DNA from 2 places in the Mycobacterium bourgelatii genome. Region 1 is predicted to be linked to the other one. Evidence: riboswitches for the same ligand, from Rfam matches in the RefSeq annotation. Region 1 holds a riboswitch; the other holds the start of a gene.
What was found. A riboswitch is a leader RNA that binds a small molecule or an ion and turns the genes downstream of it on or off. The one in region 1 is predicted to bind glycine.

Region 1 (10,019 bases):
GAGCGGGCAACCCAAGCTCGCCAACGACTCCCTCGACGAAGCGATGAACGCGCTGCTCAAGCCCGGCAAAGACGATGCCGCAGCCGGCCCCGTGCACGCGGTGATCACCACCGAGCAGCAGCTCTTCCAGCGCGGCCAGGCAGTGCCCGATGCCAAGACCAAGCTGGCGTCGTGGCTTCCGCCGGGACCCGTCGCGCTGGCCGACTATCCGACCGTCCTGCTCAGCGGTTCGTGGTTGTCCCAAGAGCAGGCGACCGCGGCCAGCGCGTTCTCCAGGTACCTGCGCAAGCCCGATCAGCTCGCGAACCTGGCCAAAGCCGGCTTCCGCGTGAGCGGGGTGAAGCCGCCGAGCAGCTCAGTCGTCAATTTCCCGGACCTGCCCAAGACGCTGTCGGTCGGTGACGACGAAACCCGCGCCACCCTCGCCGACACCATCGCCACGCCGTCAAAGGGAGTGGCCGCAACCATCATGCTCGACCAGTCGATGCCCACCGATGAAGGCGGCAAGAGCCGGTTGGCCAATGTCATTGCGGCGCTTGTCAATCAGATCAAGGCGGCGCCGCCCGATGCGATCATCGGGCTGTGGACGTTCGACGGCCATGAGGGGCGGTCCGAGGTCGCGGCCGGGCCGCTTCCGGATCAGGTCAACGGCCAGCCGCGGTCGGCGGCCCTGCTGGCGGCGCTGGACAAACAGTATTCGTCCGACGGGGGCGCGGTGTCGTTCACCACGCTGCGGCTGATCTACCAGGAAGCGCTGGCCAATTACCGTGCCGGAAAAGACAATTCGATCCTGGTGATCACCGCCGGGCCGCATACCGACCGGACCCTGGATGGGCCGGGGTTGCAGGAGTTCATCCGCAGCAGCCAGGACCCGGCGAAGCCGGTCGCGGTCAACGTGATCGACTTCGGCGCCGACCCGGACCGCGCGACCTGGGAGGCGGTGGCCAAGCTCAGCGGCGGCAGGTACCAGAACCTGGCCACGTCGGCGTCCCCTGAGCTCGCCTCGGCGGTCAGCAGCTTCTTGAGCTGATCGGCTGGCTCCGATGGCAAACAGCGGCTCGGATGCGGCCTGGTACGCCACGTCGGACTCCGGACGCGCATCCTTGCGACGTCGCGGTATGCGTTATTCGTCGTGCTATGTGACGATGCGCGACGGGGTCCGGATCGCCATCGACGTCTACCTGCCCGCGGATCTGGCAAGCGGACAGCGGCTGCCCGCGATCCTGCACCAGACCCGCTACTACCGGTCCATGCAGTGGCGCCAGCCGATGCGAAAGCTCCTCGGTGGCAAGCCATTCCAACACATCACGGCGGACAGGCGGCGCCGGCGGCGGTTCGTGGCCGCGGGCTACGCCTGGGTCGACGTCGACGTGCGCGGGTCGGGTGCGTCGTTCGGGGCGCGGGAGTCCGAATGGTCCCCGGACGAAATTCGGGACGGCGCCGAAGTCGTCGACTGGATCGTGCGCCAGCCATGGTGCGACGGAAGGGTCGCTGGGCTGGGGAACTCCTACGACGGCACGGCAGCGGAGTTCCTGATGGTCAACCAGCATCCCGCGGTGAAGGTGATCGCCCCCTGTTTTGCGCTCTTCGACGTCTACACCGACATCGCGTTTCCCGGCGGCATCCACGCCACCTGGTTCACCGAAACGTGGGGCCGCTACAACGAGGCCATGGACCGCGACGCCCTGCACGAGGTGGTCGGGTGGTGGGCGAAAATTCCGGTGACCGGTGTGCAGCCGGTGCACGACGATCGTGACCGCTCCCTGCGGGCACAAGCCATCGCCGCCCATCGCGGCAACTACGACGTCCACAAGTTCGCGACGTCGCTCACCTTCCGTGACGACGCCGCCGCCACGGGGCACACCATCGATTTGATCAGTCCGCACCACTATTGGCGCGACATCGCGGCGACGGGCGCACCCATCTACAACTACAGCGGCTGGTTCGACGGCGGGTACGGGCATGCCGCGATAAAGCGGTTTCTCACCGTCCCCACCCCGGGCAGCCGCCTGATCCTGGGGCCGTGGAACCACACCGGCGGCTGGCACGTCGATCCGGTGCGCGGGCTGCGTAAGCCCGCCTTCGATCACGACGGCGAACTCCTGCGGTTCTTCGACCATCACCTCAAAGGCGTCGACACCGGCATCGGTTCCGAACCCCCCGTGCACTACTTCACCATGGTCGAGGACCGCTGGAAGTCGGCCGACACCTGGCCGCCGCCGGCCACCACGCGGACCTACTACCTGGCCGAGGCGCAGCAACTCGTGCTGGAACCACCCGAATCCCAGGGCGACGAAGCCGCCGACGAATACTCGGTCGATCCGACCGCGTCCACGGGTCAGCACTCCCGCTGGCAATCGCAGGTGGGCATCGGTGGGCACGTGCGCTATCCCGACCGCGACGTCCAGGACGCCAAGCTGCTGACCTACACCTCCGCGCCGCTCAACGGTCCCCTCGAAGTGACCGGGCATCCGCTGATCACGCTGTTCTTGAGGTCCACGGCGAGTGACGGCACGTTCTTCGTCTATCTGGAAGACGTCGACCCACGCAGCCGGGTCACCTATATCACCGAAGGGCAGCTGCGCGCGGTGCATCGTCGGCTCAGCGACGCGCCGCCGCCGTATCGCCAGCCGGTCCCCTACCGAACATTCACGCGCGGCGACGCGCGGCCGCTCGTTGACGGCGAGATCGCCGAGCTGACGTTCGATCTGCTGCCGACGTCGTACCTATTCCGCGCTGGGCACCGAATCCGCGTCGCGATCGCCGGCACCGACGCCCACCATTTCGCGATCCTTCCGGGAGGACCGCCGACCGTGCGTGTCTACCGCAGCGCGCTGCATGCCTCCCGGATCGATCTTCCGGTGATCGAGGTCTGAGACCCGCGTCGGTCGGGGTCAGGCGAATGCCTCCACCGGCGGGCACGAGCAGACCAGATTGCGGTCACCGTAAGCCCCGTCGATGCGCCGCACCGGCGGCCAGACCTTGGGCCGGAAGGTCTTGCCCAGCGGATAGGCGGCCTCTTCCCGGGTGTAGGGGTGGTTCCACTCGGCCACCAGCAGGCACTCCGCGGTGTGGGGGGCGTTGCGCAGCGGGTTGTCGTCGGCGGGCCAAACGCCGGCCCCAACCTTGTCGATTTCGGCGCGGATGCCGATCATCGCTTCGCAGAATGCGTCGACCTCGGCCAGGCTTTCGCTTTCGGTCGGTTCCACCATCAGTGTGCCGGCCACCGGAAAGCTCATGGTCGGTGCGTGAAACCCGTAGTCCGCCAACCTCTTTGCGACGTCGTCGACGGTCACGCCGGTCGACTTGGTGATGCCGCGCAGGTCCAGGATGCACTCGTGGGCCACCATCCCGTTTTCCCCGGTGTAGAGCACGGGGAAGTACTCGTCGAGGCGGCGCGCGATGTAGTTGGCCGACGCGATCGCCGTCAGGGAGGCCGCCCGCAGGCCGTCTCCCCCCATCATCCTGATGTAGGCCCAGCTGATCGGCAGGATCGAGGCCGAGCCGTACGGCGCCGCCGACACCGGACGCCCGTTCGGCAACTCGGGAGCGTGGGGGTGACCCGGCAGGAACGGGGCCAGGTGTGATCGCACCGCGACCGGTCCGACGCCGGGCCCGCCGCCGCCGTGCGGGATGCAGAACGTCTTGTGCAGGTTCAGGTGGCTCACGTCGCCGCCGAACTTGCCCGGTCGGGCCAGGCCGACCAGCGCGTTGAGGTTGGCGCCGTCGACATAGACCTGCCCGCCGGCGTCGTGCACGGCCGCGCAGATGTCGGCGATGTCGTGCTCGTACACACCGTGGGTGGACGGGTAGGTGATCATCAGCGCCGACAACCGCTCGGCATGTTCGCTGACCTTGGCGCGCAGATCGTCAAGGTTCACGTCACCGTTGTCGTGGCAGGCCACGACGACAACCCGCATTCCGGCCAGCGCGGCCGAGGCGGCGTTGGTCCCGTGCGCACTCGACGGGATCAGGCAGATGTCGCGGTGCGGCTCTCCCCTGCTGGCGTGGTATTCGTGGATCGCCAACAGGCCCGCGTACTCCCCCTGCGAGCCGGCGTTGGGCTGCAGCGAGACGGCGTCGTATCCGGTGATGTGCACCAGCCAGGACTCCAAGTCGGCGATGAGACGGCGCAATCCGGGCGTGTCCGCGGCGGGCGCGAAGGGATGCTGGCGCCCGAACTCCGGCCAGGTGATGGCCTCCATCTCGGCGGCGGCGTTGAGTTTCATCGTGCACGAGCCCAGCGGGATCATGCTGCGGTCCAACGCGATGTCCTTGTCGGACAACTCGCGCAGGTACCGCATCATCGACGTCTCGCTGTGGTAGCGGGTGAACGCGGGATGGGTCAGGAATTCCGACGTCCGCGTCGCAATGTCGACGGGCGTGGGATCGGTGGCGGTGACGCCGAACGCGTCCAGAACCGCCGCCACATGGGCGTCGGTGGTGGCTTCGTCACAGGCGACCGACACGTGATCGGCATCGACGCGCCATAGGTTGATGCCCTGCGCCTTGGCGGCGGCCAGCACCTCGTCGGCGCGGCCCGGCACCCGGGCCAGGACGGTGTCGAAGTACTTGTCGTGCACCAACTCTGTGTTGGGCGCGGAGGCCAGGGCGGCACCGATGGTTTCGGCATGAGAATGCACGCGCCGCGCGATGGCCTTCAGTCCGTCGGCGCCGTGGTAGCTGGCGTACATCGCCGCCATCACCGCCAGCAAGACCTGCGCGGTGCAGATGTTGCTGGTCGCCTTGTCCCGGCGGATGTGCTGTTCGCGGGTCTGCAGGGCCAGCCGATACGCCGGTGTCCCGTCGGCGTCCAGGGAAACGCCGACCAGCCGACCCGGCAGCTGGCGGGCGTGCTTGGCGTGCACGGCCAGGTATCCGGCATGGGGGCCACCGAAACCCGTTGGCACGCCGAACCGTTGCGTGGTGCCGAACACGACGTCAGCGCCGATCTCGCCCGGCGGTGTGATCAGCGTCAGCGCCAACAGGTCGGCGCCGATGGCCACCAGGGCACCGCGCTCGTGGGCCTGCTGCACCAGGGCCGACCAGTCCGTGATCCGGCCGCTGGCGCCGGGCAGCTGGGCGATCACGCCGAAGAATTCTCCGTCGGGCAACCCGTCACGAAGGTCCGCGGTGACGATCTCGATGCCCAACGGCTTGGCCCGGGTCTCCAAAATCGCGGCGGTCTGGGTGAATACGTCGACATCCACGGCCAGTCGGCGGGTCGAGCCGCGCACGGCGCGGTGCATCAGGGTCATGGCCTCGGCAGCCGCGGTGCCCTCGTCCAGCATCGACGCGTTGGCGATCTCGAGGCCGGTGAGGTCGGTGATCATGGTCTGGAAGTTCAGCAGCGCTTCCAGCCGGCCCTGGCTGATCTCGGGCTGGTACGGGGTGTAAGCGGTGTACCAGGCCGGATTTTCCATGATGTTGCGCACCAGCACGGGCGGGGTGAGGGTGTCGTAGTAGCCCTGACCGATCATCGACACGGCCACCGTGTTGGACTCGGCCAAGGCGCGCAACTCGGCGAGCGCCTCGGCCTCACTGGCGGCCGGCGGCAGCTGGTCCAGGCCTGGGGCCGCTCCGGCGTCGGTCAGCTTGTCGAGGATGCCCGTTGGGACCGCCTTGCCGGCGAGCTCGTCGAGCGAGTCAACTCCGATGACCGCGAGCATGGTTTCGATGGCCTGGCCGTCCAGGCCGATGTGGCGCTCCGCGAACTGTTTCGACAACGTGTACTCCTGACACAGGAAGAGGGATCAGCGGCCCTCCCCCTCTGTCTTCACCCGAGCACCGGGCGCCTGAGAGATTCGGCGCCCCGAGTCACGCGGGTGCCTTTCCCCATCGGCGGGCGGGACCCGTATCGGGTCGCCGCCGCTTTCCAGAGGCATCGTTGTCCAGCGCGGTCCGGGTGCCTGAGAGGTTGACGGAGAGGTATTGCTCCTTCGGCGTCCGTGGCTGGCGGCCACGAAACTCTCCCGCGCAAGTGCGATGCGTTGTCTAGTTTACTCGGCCGCGAGCTCTCGGCGCGCGCCGTAGCAGGCTGAGCCGGTCTACTAGCCGATCTTGCGGTCGCGGTGCTTGCGACGCGAAGCCAGTTCGTCCTCCGGGGCGGCTATCGACTCCCCGCCGTCGGCCCGCTCACCGGGGAAGTCGGCGATCACGCCGGTCAGCTCGCGCATCGCGCCCGAGACGGCGATGCCGAACACACCCTGGCCGCCCTGCAACAGGTCGACGACCTCTTCGGCGGAGGTGCACTCGTACACGCTGGTGCCGTCGGAGAACAAGGTGATGTTGGCCAGGTCTTGTACGCCCCGCTGCCGCAGGTGGTCGACCGCAACCCGGATGTTGTGCAACGAGATCCCGGTGTCCAGCAACCGCTTGACGATCTTGAGGACCAGGATGTCCTTGAACGAATAAAGACGTTGGCTGCCGGAGCCGGCCGCGCTGCGAATCGACGGGACAACCAGCGAAGTCCGCGCCCAGTAGTCCAACTGGCGGTAGGTGATGCCGGCGATCTGGCAGGCGCTGGGCCCGCGGTAACCCACCAACTCGTCGGGCACGGAATCGTCGGGGAACAGTCCGGGCTGCACTGCGTCGGTCACCCTGCTGGGTGTGCCGCTGCCACCACCGGGGGCGGCGGCCGCGTCGTCAGCAAGGTCAAGCTGTCCTTGACGTGGCTGCTCGCTCACGGTGCTTCCTCTCGCCGATCGCGCTCTCGTCTAGCTGCGTCACTGGCCGTCCCAACGACCTCGCTTCTCAGGCCCGAGTGCTTGAGAGCATACGCCGTTAGGTTGCCGCCGTAATCCCGGTGATCATCCAACCGTCATCAAAGTATGGCCGCCGCGACCGAAAGCGGGCGCTAAGCGCAAGGCGTGTCGAGGGTCCAGCCTGTGAGATGAGACTCATCCGTAACTTGAGGGTCACTGGACCCATCCGCAACCGTTCGCCGGGTTCGGTGGCTCGCCGGCTAACTAGGTGGCCTTGAAGTCGTCGGGCGAGACGCTGTCGAGAAATTCCTTGAATTTCTCCACCTCGTCCTCCCGCACGGCGCTGCTCTCTTGTTCGTCGGCCTCGTCGGGGATGAGCAGACCGGCCTGGGCCAGTACGGCTTCCTCGACGTAAATCGGCACCCCGACGCGCAGCGCGATCGCCACGGAGTCGGATGGACGTGCGGACACCTTGATGTTGCGGTCGAAGATCAGATCCGCGTAGAAGGTGCCCTCCTGCAGGTCCACGATGCGCACCTCCTTGAGCGAATGCCCAAGGGCTGCAATGACATCCCTGATCAGGTCGTGCGTCAGTGGCCGGGGTGGCTCCACGCCCTGTTGCTCCAGGGCGATCGCTGCGGCCTCCGACTGTCCGATCCAGATCGGTAGGTACCGGTCACCGTTTGTCTCGCGCAGCAACAGCACCGGCTGGTTCTGGGGCTGCTCGACACGAATGCCGACAACACGTACTTCGCCCATCTGCGCCTGCCCTCCGCACATGCCGCCATGTCCGATTTTCACTCAGCACGGCGGCGCGGTGTACCCCAAATCTTCACCGCGTCGCCGACACCAAGCTGTCGATCGAAGTCTAGTCCTCAGCGCTGCAGAAGGTCGCGAACGGCCGATTTGATCAAGGAAGTGTGCAATGTGATAGCGAGCGCGGCAACTTCGCGAGCCAAGTCATCAGCACGGTCACGGGCGCCGGCCTTGTCGGCCTTGACCATCGGGCCGGCGATTTGGGCGATCAGGTCCGACTGACGGTCGGCAGCCGACCGGAAGGCGCGCAGATGCCTGGGCTCGACACCGTATTCCGAGAGCGCGCGGGCACATTGGAGGATCACGACCGTGTGTTCGTCGAAGAAGCCGCCCGGCCCCGTGGTGATCACCCCGGCTCGGAGCAACGCTGTCAGCAGGTCGTCGTCCACCTGGGCGCGTTCCAGCAGGTCTTCGCGACTGAGCCGGATGGCAGTGGACGAGACGGCACCCGCGTCCGCCCCGGCGCTGTCCGCGTCGTCGGTTATCGGCACCAATCTTGGTACGCCGTAAGGAGACGCAGACGGTGGCAACTCGCCGTCCGGCTGGGCGTCAAGCTGGGCCCGGATCACCTTGAGCGGCAGGTAATGATCCCGCTGCGCGGTGAGAATGAAGCGCAGCCGGGCGCAGTCGTATGCGGTGAACCGGCGGTAGCCCGATGCGGCACGCTGTGGCGTGACCAGCCCCTCAGCCTCCAAGAATCGAATCTTGGAGATTGTGACGTCGGGAAAATCCGGTCGCAGCAGTTCCAAGACCGCCCCGATCGACATCCCGGCGACTGCGGGACTATCGGGTGCGCTCACTGGCCTGCGGTGCCCCCGTCGTCGTCGCCCTTGGGCCCGGTCAAGAACACCAGGCGGAACTTGCCGATCTGGACCTCGTCGCCGTTGGCCAGCACGGCCGAATCCACCGGCTCGCGGTTGGCGTAGGTGCCGTTGAGGCTGCCGACGTCCACAACGCTGAACTCGCCGCTCTCCAGCCGGAATTCGGCGTGCCGACGGCTCACGGTGACATCGTCGAGGAAGATGTCGCTGTCGGGATGGCGGCCGGCCGAGGTGACGGCTTGGTCGAGCAGGAATCGGGACCCGGCGTTCGGCCCGCGTTTGACGACCAACAGGGCCGAGCCCGCGGGAAGTCCCTCCACTCCCGAAACGGCACTCTCGGTACCCGCCTGCGCAGGAGCGTCCAGTTCATTGAGGAAGTCGGCGCGGAAGACGGACGTCGTCTCCACAGTGACTTCGTCAGAGGTCTGGTCGTTGTCTGTCACCCGCTGCTCCTCACTGGCCGCTGTGGCGTTCGCTCACCGGGCCATTCGGCCGACTTGCTGACTTCTCGTACTTCCACGTGCTTGTGACGCTAGACCGTACCGGGCACAGCCTGCGACGTGCTCACCACTTGCAGGATCGTAAGCCCGATAGCCTAGCTTCTCCTACCCGCGCTTCCTTCGGTGCTTCGCGATACTTTCGGACCTTAGCAATCGTCATTCGGTCAGCGTTCCGCGGTAGGCCTCCGCGTCGAGCAGCTCCGCGATGGCGGACTCCAGTCCGGCCGCTTCCGGGCCGTCGACCTGTACGTCTACCAGCCAGCCGGCGCTGTACGGGTCGGAGTTCACCAGTTGCGGGTTACCTTCCAGGTCGCCGTTGACCGCAGCGATCGTTCCCGATAGCGGCGCAAAGAGATCCGACACCGACTTGGTCGACTCCACCTCGCCGAAGGCTTCCCCTGCGGTCACCTTGGTGCCCACATCGGGCAACTGCACGAACACCACGTCACCCAGGGCCGACTGCGCGAAATCAGTGATCCCGATCCGCACCGTGTCTTCTGAGGTGCGCCGAACCCACTCGTGTTCGGCGGTGTAGTGCAGATCCGGCGGGATATCGCTCACGGTGCTCCTCAGGCTGATCGGTTCACTTGACGGGCTGAGCGTATTGGTGCGGTTTTGGTTGCCGCAAGGTGGTGACGTCGACACGGTCGGCTTGCTGCACCGACATCCGCCCACCGACGCGTTTGATGCTGTCCTCGGCGCCACCGGGTATGTGCATTGCCGCGGCCAGGGTCGGCGGATCACCAATGGCCAGAATCGAATACGGCGGGGACAGCGACTTGGAGTCGATGATCAGTGCCCCCGGCGACCCGACCACCCAGGTGTCGACTCCCACCCGCACCGACTGCTGTCCGTCATTGATTTCGATGGCTTCGGCGCCGGCGGCCCGCAGTTCGTTGATCACATCCAGCATCGCTTCGGCCGACACCCCGGGGCCTGGGTCGTCGATTTTCACCGTGACGCCCGGCCCAGTGGCGCCCACTGCGCCCACCAGAATGGACAGAGCCGCGAGTTTGGCCTGCGCCCGTTCGATTGCGGCTTGGTCGTTGTTGCCGGATGTCTGAAGCTCGTTGAGGGTGTTTTGCAGTTCGGCGACTTCCGCATTCAGCGTCGCCTCGCGCTGCCGCAATGAATCCAGCAGCACCAACAGATCTGCGGGACGGGCCGTTTCCAGCGAG
Region 2 (10,019 bases), on a different contig from region 1:
CCCAGGAACAGCAACACCCAGAACCGTCCTATGTAGGCCAACGTCAGACCCGCGGCGAGAACGGCGAGGCCGGCCAGCACCGGCCCGGCGCCGGCCTCCGCCTCGAAGAACAACTCGTCCTTGAAGAACCCCGCGGTCAGGGGCAACCCAGCCAGGTTGGCCGCCGCGATGAGGGCCGCTGCCGCCAGCAGCGGTCTGTGGCGTGCCATGCCGCCGAGGCGAGACAGGCGTTGTTCCCCGGTCGACATCGTCACCGCACCCGCCGTCATGAACAGGGCGCTCTTGGCCAGGCCGTGGGCAAGCACGTAGAAGGCCGCCGCACCGGCCGCAGTGTCGCCGTCGATGCCGTACAGCATCACCACGTAGCCGTACTGCGAGATCGTCGAGTAAGCCAGCACTTGCTTGAGCACATCCTGGCCGAGCGCGAGGACGCCGCCGACCACGATGGATGCCACGCCGACCACCAATAGGCCGGTCAGCACGACCTTGCTGTGCGCGAGCAACGGATGCACCCGGCCCAGAACGAGCACCCCCGCGGCGACCATGGCCGCCGAGTGCAGGTAGGCCGAGACCGGTGTCGGCGCTGCCATCGCCTTGGGCAGCCAGAAATGCAGAGGCACCTGCGCACTCTTGGCCAGCGCCGCCACCGCGAGCAGCGCCCCGGCGACGGTGGCCGTCGTCCCGGGCTCGATGCGGTCGAGCAGGTCAGGTATCGAAAAGGTCCCGTAATGCGCGTACAGCAGCACGGCGGCGATCAGCATGGCGACGGCGCTGGCCACGGTCACCAGCAGCGCCATCAGGGCCGCCCGGCGGGCGTGTGGCTCGTCCCGGTCGAAGCCGATCAGAAAGTACGAGCAGATCGCGGTCACATCGAAGAACAAGAACAGCAGCACCAGGTCCTGCGCCGTCGCCAAGCCCACCATCGCCACCGCGAACAGGGCCATCCACGGCCAGAATTGCCACCGGTCCCGCGCCGGGCGCTCTTTGTGCTTCAGGTGCAGAGACAGATAGGCCGTGCCGTAGCAGAAAACCAGGGCACCGATGCCGCAGGCCAACATCGAATACAGTGCCGCCAGTCCGTCGAACGCGAAGCTCAGGTGCAGGCCCAGCGACGGCACCCATGGCAACGTGACCGTTCCACCACCGGTGCGCCAGGCCCACAGACACACGACGAACCCGATGAGCGCGAGCGCGGCGGAAGTCCAACCTTGCCAGTCTGTCGGCATCCGCTGACGGTCGTCCGTCTCGCGCGTTTCCGCTGTGCTGGAAGCAGTGGTCACAAAGCTCCTCGTCGACAGACGGACACACTCTCGAGCGGGTGATTGCACTGCACAGCCGCGTCCCAGCAGTACCCGCGCAAGGAAAAAGTAAGCCTAGTCGCTTCCGTGGCGTCGCTCACCATGGCCAATGTGCGGGTGAAGCGGCGCCGAAGGCTTAACGTTGTGCCTTGTGGAGTTTGCGGGCGTCACCGACATCGGCCGTCATCGACGCAACAATCAGGACCGGTGGGCCGCGGATGCCGATCAGTCGCTGTTCATCGTCGCCGATGGAGTGGCGGGCAGCACCGACGGTGAACTGGCCGCTGCCCTGGTAACCGAACTGCTGCCGACGTACGTCGCCCGCCATCTCAAACCCGACGTCGAGGGCGAAGTCGTCGAAATCGAGCCAGAAGCGCTCGGCCGCGCGATTGAGGATTTCTGTGCCGACTTCCGCGGATATGCAAGCACCGATCCCCGGGCCGCCGGTGCCACCAGCACCGTGGTGGCGGCGGTGGTCACGGGGTCTCGACTTCTGGTGGCCCATCTGGGCGACAGCCGCGCATACCTGCTCCGCGACCAGGAGCTGCAGTGCCTGACCCGCGATCACAATCTGCTGCGGGAGCTCATAGACGCGGGCAAGGTCGATGTCGCAGACGCCGACCGGCACCCGGCACGCAACACGCTGACCCGGCATGTGGCGATGCTGCCGCGGGCGCTTCCCGATAGCTCTGCGGTGGGTCTGGAGCCCGGCGATCGGATCCTGCTGTGCAGCGACGGCCTCTACAGCGTGGTCGACAAACCGTCCCTGGAGCGAATACTGGCGTCGCATCCCGTACCCGAGGATGCTTGCACCGCTCTGGTCGCGGCCGCCAACGAGGCCGGCGGACCGGACAACATCACCGCCATCGTCATCAACGTCTAGCGCGCGGCCTGACTTTTCGGTGTGACGGGCGCCTCACGACCGCATCCGTGACATGGCGCCTGTACATAACCTATATTCGTATCCGATACACAAGTGAATCTGACGCCGTTGACGCGCCGTGGGAGAACCTCTTCACCGAGGTGCCGTAGGAGCAAGATCCTCCCCGGGAATCTCTCAGGCCCAAGTACCGCAGCGCCGAGGCGACTCTGGAGACAAGGCCGGCTTTGGCCGGGCTTACCGAAGGTGTACGGCTGTGCCGCCAAGCACGGCCCCAGACTCTCAGGTTTCAGGACAGAGCGGGGAGGGCGCACCCAGCCCGGTCATCGGGCCCACTGAAACCGGAGTTGCCCCCGTGTCCGACATGCATGCCCACGTTCCCAACGGCCTTGCCGGGACCGCCGAACTGACCTGCAAAGCAAGTTCCACCCAAACCTATTTCACCGCAAACGTTTCCAGAGACAAGGCGCTGACATGACCGTGACAATGAGTCCATGTATGGGGGCATCATCGCCCCTCCTCGACGTGCACCGCGTACTCGGGGCCCGCTTCACCGACTTCGCCGGTTGGCAGATGCCGGTGCGGTACGGCAGCGAGCTCACCGAGCATCACGCCGTCCGCTCGGCCGCCGGGTTGTTCGACCTGTCCCACATGGGCGAGATCGAGATCGTCGGACCCGACGCGGCGGCCGTGCTCGACTACGCGCTCGTCGGCGCGTTCGGACCCGTCAAGGTCGGCAAAGCCAAGTACTCGCTGCTGTGCGCTGAGAACGGCGGCGTGCTCGACGATCTGGTGGCCTACCGACTCGCCGCAGACCGCTTCCTGGTGGTCGCCAACGCGGCCAACACGGCGGTCGTGCACGCCGCACTCACCCGGCGAGCGGCCGGGTTCGACGCCACGATCACCGACCGCTCCGCGGAGATGGCGCTCATCGCGCTGCAAGGACCCGTCGCGGAGCGGGTGCTCTGCAAGACCGTCGACCCGACTGACGTGGGGACGGTGACCGGACTCAAGTACTACGCGGCAACCGAGTTGCGCATCGGCACCATGCCGATCCTGTTGGCCCGCACCGGATACACCGGAGAAGACGGCTTCGAGCTGTACGTTGCCAACGACCGCGCCATCGATCTGTGGTGGCTGCTGCTGGACGCCGGTGCTGACCATGGGGTGGCCCCGGCGGGCCTGGCTTGCCGCGACACTTTGCGGCTGGAGGCGGGCATGCCGCTCTACGGTAACGAATTGTCCCCGGAGACAACCCCTTACGACGCCGGCCTGGGCAAGGCCGTGCGACTCGACAAAGACTTCGTGGGTCGGGACGCGCTCGCGCAGTATGCCAAATGGGGACCGCTGCGCAATCTCGTCGGGTTGCAGGGCATCGGGCGGCGGGCCGCGCGCCAGGGATACGGCGTGTACACGAAGGACGGTGCGCACCGAATCGGAACTGTCACCTCTGGCGCGCTGTCGCCCACGCTGGGCCACCCGGTCGCGCTGTGTTACGTCGCCACCGGCTCGGTTGGACTCGGTTCCGTTGTCTCCGTGGATATTCGGGGCGGCGACGAGCGCTTTCGTGTCGTCGAGACCCCCTTCTACTCACGGAGCCGATCCTGATGAACACGCTGAATCAACCGCTCGCCACGTTCGACCCCGACATCGCCGCCCTGATCGACAGCGAGCTCGGCCGTCAGGAAGACGGTCTCGAGATGATCGCTTCGGAGAACTACGCTCCGCTGGCGGTGCTGCAGGCCCAGGGGTCGGTGCTGACCAACAAGTACGCCGAAGGCTACCCCGGCCGCCGCTATTACGGCGGCTGCCAGTTCATCGACGGCATCGAGCAGCTGGCCATCGACCGCGTCAAGGACCTCTTCGGCGCCGAATACGCCAATGTGCAACCACATTCGGGTGCCACCGCCAATGCCGCCACCATGCACGCGCTGCTCAGCCCTGGCGACACCATCCTCGGATTGTCACTGGCGCACGGCGGCCATCTCACCCACGGGATGCGCATCAACTTCTCCGGCAAGTTGTACAACGTCGCCGCTTACGAAGTGTCCGAAGAGGACTACCTCATCGACATGGATGCGGTCGCGGAGGCCGCCCGTACGCAACGGCCCAAGCTGATCATCGCGGGCTGGTCGGCCTACCCCCGCCGGCTGGACTTTGCCCGGTTCCGCGCAATCGCCGACGAGGTTGATGCGCTGTTGATGGTCGATATGGCGCACTTCGCCGGTCTGGTGGCAGCCGGACTGCATCCCAGCCCAGTACCGCACGCCCACGTCGTCACCTCGACCACCCACAAAACGCTGGGCGGGCCTCGCGGCGGCATCATCTTGTCCAACGACCCCGCCATCGCCAAGAAAATCAATTCCGCGGTGTTCCCCGGACAGCAGGGTGGACCACTCGAGCACGTCATCGCCGCCAAGGCCACCGCATTCAAGATGGCAGCACAACCCGAATTCGTTGAACGCCAACGACGTTGCTTGGAAGGTGCGCGCATCCTCGCGGACCGACTGACCCAGCCCGATGTGGCCGAGCAGGGCATCACCGTGTTGACCGGCGGAACCGACGTACACCTGGTTCTGGTCGACCTCCGGCACGCCCAACTTGACGGGCAGCAAGCCGAGGACCGGCTGGCCGCGGTCGACATCACGGTCAACCGCAATGCCGTGCCATTCGACCCCCGGCCGCCGATGGTGACCTCGGGGTTGCGAATCGGCACCCCGGCGTTGGCCGCACGAGGCTTCTCGGCCGACGACTTCCGCGCCGTGGCTGATGTCATCGCTTCGGCACTGACAGCCACCAGTGACGACGAATTGGGTCCGCTCCGCACCCGAGTCCAAGAGTTGGCCGCGCGCCACCCGCTCTACCCTGCCCTGAAACAGCCGTGACAATCAGCGTTTTCGATCTATTCACCGTAGGCATCGGACCGTCCAGTTCCCACACGGTCGGTCCGATGCGCGCTGCGAACGAGTTCGTCACCACCCTGCGCAACCTCGGGCTGGTTCATTCCGTCACCACGCTACGGGTGGATCTGTTCGGATCACTGGCGGCCACCGGCGCGGGCCACGGCACCATGCCGGCCATCCTGCTCGGCTTGGAAGGCGCTCGGCCAGAAACGATTACCACCGAGGAAAAGGAACGCCGACTTGCCGAGATCGCCGCTTCCGGAAAGACATGGATTTACGGGGTCATGCCGATTCCGTTGACCGAGCAGGATATCGGCCGTCATCCCGATGTGGTGTTGCCCACCCACCCCAACGGTATGACGTTCACCGCCAGCGATTCTCACGGCGGCGTCCTGCACACCGAGACGTACTACTCGGTCGGCGGCGGCTTCATCGTCACCGGCGAGGCCGGCTATTGCGGGGACGAATCGTCGCCCTTCGTGTTGCCCTATTCGTCCGGCAAGGAGCTGCTCGACATCTGCGAGCGGCTCGACATGTCGATCAGCGAGGTCGCTCTCCGCAATGAATCATGTTGCCGGACCGAGGAAGATGTCCGCCGCGGCCTCCTTCACCTGCGTGACGTCATGGTCGAGTGCGAACGCCAAAGCATCTCGCGCGACGGTCTGCTTCCCGGCCGCCTGCAGGTACGCCGTCGGGCCAAGAGTTGGTACGAGCGCCTGAGTGCCGAAGACCCCGATCGTAAGCCCGAATTCGCCCTCGACTGGGTCAATTTGGTGGCGCTGGCGGTCAACGAGGAGAACGCCTCGGGCGGGCGCATCGTCACGGCCCCGACCAACGGTGCCGCCGGAATCATTCCGGCCGTGCTGCGTTACGCCACGCACTACACACCCGCCGGAGCCGCGGACCCCGACGACGTGGCGGCACGATTCCTGCTCACCGCCGGTGCCATCGGATCCCTGTTCAAGGAGAGGGCCTCGATTTCGGGAGCCGAGGTCGGCTGCCAAGGCGAGGTTGGTTCCGCCGCGGCCATGGCAGCGGCCGGATTGGCGGAGATCCTTGGCGGTACACCGCGGCAGGTGGAGAACGCCGCCGAGATCGCCATGGAACACAGCCTGGGGCTTACGTGTGACCCCATCGCCGGCTTGGTGCAGATCCCCTGCATCGAGCGCAATGCGATCTCGGCCGGCAAGGCCATCAATGCCGCCCGAATGGCATTGCGTGGGGACGGATTTCATCGCGTCACCCTAGACGAGGTCATCGACACGATGCGCGCCACCGGTGCGGACATGCACACCAAGTACAAGGAAACATCTGCCGGCGGGCTGGCGATCAACGTGGCGGTCAACATCGTCGAGTGTTGACCTCGGTCAGGCTCGACCTCGCCGCTTATGCCGGTGTCAGCTGCGGGTACACCACCCCGGTCAGTTCTTCGGACACCGCCCACAGGCGCCGCTGCAGAGCGACGTCGTGCGATTGCGCACTCGACGCCACGAGCGTCGGGTAGCCGCGCATCTCGGCAAACCCGTCCGGCCCGTAGTACTGACCGCCTAAGACGCCCGGGTCGGTCGCGGCGCGCAACACCGGCAGCGCGCCCATGTCGGCATCCTGGAACAACGGCGCGAACAGTGCGGTGGCTGCGGCCATCGGTCGCGGCATGTTCCGAGGTCGAGTTGCTGCAGTTCCACCTCGGCGCCCGGGGTGGCCGCGATGATGCGGGACTGCGCTTCCTTCCCTTTCTCGAGATTGCGCACCGCCAGCACCACCCGCGCGCCGTGGGCAGCCAGCGCGGCGGCGGTCTCAAAGCCCAGGCCGGTGTTCGCGCCCGTGATGACGGCGGTGCGCCCGGTCTGGGCGGGAATGTCGGTGGTGGTCCACTTGGTCATTGGGATTTCCTCGCTATGATCGCCAAAACGGGGCGAGCGCTCCGCTTGGTTGGAACTATACGGAACGCACGCCCCGTTTTGTCAATGCTCGATTTGCGTGGAGGTGTGACTTGGCTCAGCGGCCAGTGCGCGCTGACGCGGCCCGCAACCGCGCCCGCGTCCTGGAGGTTGCCTACGAGACCTTCGCCTCTGACGGGTTGTCGGTGCCGATCGATGAAATCGCCAAACGGGCCGGAGTCGGCGCGGGCACGGTGTACCGGCACTTCCCGACCAAAGAGGCCCTGTTCCAGGCGGTGATCGCGGACCGGATGCGGCACATCATCGATGACGGGTACGCCTTGGCGCAGGCCGAGCAGCCCGGTGAGGCGCTCTTCGCGTTCATCCGGTCGATGGTGTTGCAGTGGGGCGCTGCCGACCGTGGCTTGGTGGAGGCGCTGGCCGGCGTTGGGATCGACGTCAACAGCGCCGTCCCCGGGGTCGAGGAGGAGTTCCTGGGTTTGCTCGGGGACCTGTTGACGGCGGCTCAGCGGAGCGGCACCGCGCGCCAGGACATCACCGTTCCCGAGGTCAAGACCCTGTTGGTCGGTTGCCAGGCCATGCAGGGTTACAACGCCGAGTTGGCTGAGCGCGTCACCGAGGTGGCACTCGACGGGCTGCGAACCAGGTGAACACCACACCCCGACCATCACCTGCGGTTGTCCAGCCGCGATACTGGTAGCCGCGGTTACCACGCAGGGCCCTTCAAGAAATCTGACCGACAATGCCGCCGGGAGAAAATCACATGAGCGCCGAGCAGCCGACCATCATCTACACGCTGACCGACGAGGCGCCAATGCTGGCGACCTACGCCTTCTTGCCAGTGGTGCGCGCCTTTGCCGAACCTGCAGGGATCAAGATCAAGCCGAGTGACATCTCGCTGGCGGCCCGCATTCTCGCCGAGTTTCCGGACGAACTGACCGAAGAGCAGCGCGTGCCGGACAACCTTGCCGAACTTGGCAAGCTCACGCAGGAGCCGGACACCAACATCATCAAGCTGCCCAACATCAGCGCCTCGGTGCCGCAGTTGGTGTCCGCCATCAAGGAGCTGCAGAAAAAGGGCTACAAGATCCCGGACTTCCCGGAGGACCCGAAGTCCGACAAGGAGCGGGAACTCCGCAAGCGTTACGCCAATTGCTTGGGTAGCGCGGTCAATCCCGTGCTGCGCCAGGGCAATTCGGATCGTCGGGCGCCCAAGGCGGTCAAGGAGTATGCGCGCAAGCACCCGCACAGCATGGGCAAGTGGTCGATGGCATCGCGGACACACGTCGCGACGATGAAGCACGGCGACTTCTATCACGGCGAGAAGTCGATGACCCTGGACCAGGCACGCAACGTGAAGATGGTGTTGAAGACCAAGAGCGGCGAGGAGCTGGTGCTCAAGCCGAAGGTGGAGCTCCTGGAGGGCGACATCATCGACAGCATGTTCATGAGCAAGAAGGCCCTGATCGACTTCTACGAAGAGCAGATGCAGGACGCCTACGAGACCGGCGTGATGTTCTCGCTGCACGTCAAGGCGACGATGATGAAGGTTTCGCACCCCATCGTCTTCGGTCACGCGGTACGCACCTTCTACAAGGACGCGTTCGCAAAGCACCAGAAGCTGTTCGACGAACTGGGCGTCAACGTCAACAACGGCTTGGTCGATCTCTACAACAAGATCGAGTCGCTGCCCGCGTCGCTACACGACGAGATCATCCGCGACCTGCACGCCTGCCATGAGCACCGCCCCGAGTTGGCGATGGTCGACTCGGCCAAGGGCATCTCCAACTTCCACTCACCCAGTGACGTGATCGTGGACGCTTCGATGCCGGCGATGATCCGGGCGGGCGGCAAGATGTACGGCGCCGACGGGCGGCAGAAGGACACCAAGGCCGTCAACCCCGAATCCACGTTCTCCCGCATCTACCAGGAGATCATCAACTTCTGTAAGACCAACGGGCAGTTCGACCCGACGACGATGGGCACCGTCCCCAACGTGGGCCTCATGGCGCAGCAGGCCGAGGAGTACGGCTCGCACGACAAGACCTTCGAGATCCCCGAGGACGGCGTCGCCGACATCGTCGACATCGACACCGGTGAAGTGCTGCTCACCCAGAACGTCGAAGAGGGCGACATCTGGCGCATGCCCATCGTCAGGGACGAACCCATCCGCGACTGGGTGAAACTGGCCGTCACGCGGGCCCGCGCCTCCGGAATGCCGGTGCTGTTCTGGCTGGACCCCTACCGTCCGCACGAGAACGAGCTCATCAAGAAGGTTCAGACTTACCTGCAGGACCACGACACCGAGGGTCTGGACATTCAGATCATGTCGCAGGTGCGTTCCATGCGGTACACCCTGGAACGCCTGGTCCGCGGGCTCGACACCATCGCCGCCACGGGAAACATCCTGCGCGACTACCTCACCGACCTCTTCCCGATCTTGGAACTGGGCACCAGCGCCAAGATGCTGTCCATCGTGCCGTTGATGGCCGGCGGCGGCATGTACGAGACCGGGGCCGGCGGTTCGGCGCCCAAGCATGTGCACCAGCTGTTGGAGGAGAACCACCTGCGCTGGGATTCGCTCGGCGAATATTTGGCCCTGGGCGCCTGTTTCGAGGACATCGGCATGAAGACCGGCAACAAGAAGGCCGAGATCCTCGGCAAGACACTGGATTCCGCGATCGGCAAGTTGCTGGACAACGACAAGAGCCCGTCTCGCAAGACCGGCGAGCTGGACAACCGCGGCAGCCAGTTCTACCTCGCCATGTATTGGGCGCAGGAGCTGGCAGCGCAGACCGACGACAAGGAACTGAGCGAACACTTCGCCAAGCTCGCCGACACGTTGGCCAAGAACGAAGAGAAGATCGTCGCCGAGCTCAACGAGGTCCAAGGCAAAGAGGTCAACATCGGCGGCTACTACTACCCGGACGAGGACAAGGCCGCGGCGGTGATGCGCCCGAGCGAGACTTTCAACGAGGCCCTGGCGAAGTCGCGTGAATGAGCCCGTACCGTCGGCGGGGTTGATGGGGTGATATGG

Region 2: another riboswitch for glycine. It lies ahead of gcvT (glycine cleavage system aminomethyltransferase GcvT); the one in region 1 lies ahead of gcvP (aminomethyl-transferring glycine dehydrogenase).

The regions. Positions count from the first base shown of each region.
Region 1 covers NZ_BLKZ01000001.1:3,068,916-3,078,934, reverse strand. The annotation lists gene G6N68_RS13355 (substrate-binding domain-containing protein) at 1-1,030, shown strand, start outside; gene G6N68_RS13350 (CocE/NonD family hydrolase) at 1,044-2,876, shown strand; gene gcvP (aminomethyl-transferring glycine dehydrogenase) at 2,895-5,726, opposite strand; glycine riboswitch at 5,761-5,885, opposite strand; glycine riboswitch at 5,888-5,985, opposite strand; gene G6N68_RS13340 (MerR family transcriptional regulator) at 6,051-6,686, opposite strand; gene G6N68_RS13335 (bifunctional nuclease family protein) at 6,969-7,463, opposite strand; gene ftsR (transcriptional regulator FtsR) at 7,580-8,320, opposite strand; gene garA (glycogen accumulation regulator GarA) at 8,317-8,784, opposite strand; gene gcvH (glycine cleavage system protein GcvH) at 8,998-9,402, opposite strand; gene G6N68_RS13315 (DUF881 domain-containing protein) at 9,425-10,019, opposite strand, start outside.
Region 2 covers NZ_BLKZ01000002.1:792,988-803,006, reverse strand. The annotation lists gene mbhE (hydrogen gas-evolving membrane-bound hydrogenase subunit E) at 1-1,280, opposite strand, end outside; gene G6N68_RS28655 (PP2C family protein-serine/threonine phosphatase) at 1,450-2,181, shown strand; glycine riboswitch at 2,291-2,381, shown strand; gene gcvT (glycine cleavage system aminomethyltransferase GcvT) at 2,677-3,786, shown strand; gene glyA (serine hydroxymethyltransferase) at 3,786-5,063, shown strand; gene G6N68_RS28640 (L-serine ammonia-lyase) at 5,060-6,442, shown strand; partial or broken gene G6N68_RS28635 (SDR family NAD(P)-dependent oxidoreductase) at 6,468-6,964, opposite strand; gene G6N68_RS28630 (TetR/AcrR family transcriptional regulator) at 7,075-7,632, shown strand; gene G6N68_RS28625 (NADP-dependent isocitrate dehydrogenase) at 7,746-9,983, shown strand; gene G6N68_RS28620 (adenylate/guanylate cyclase domain-containing protein) at 10,016-10,019, shown strand, end outside.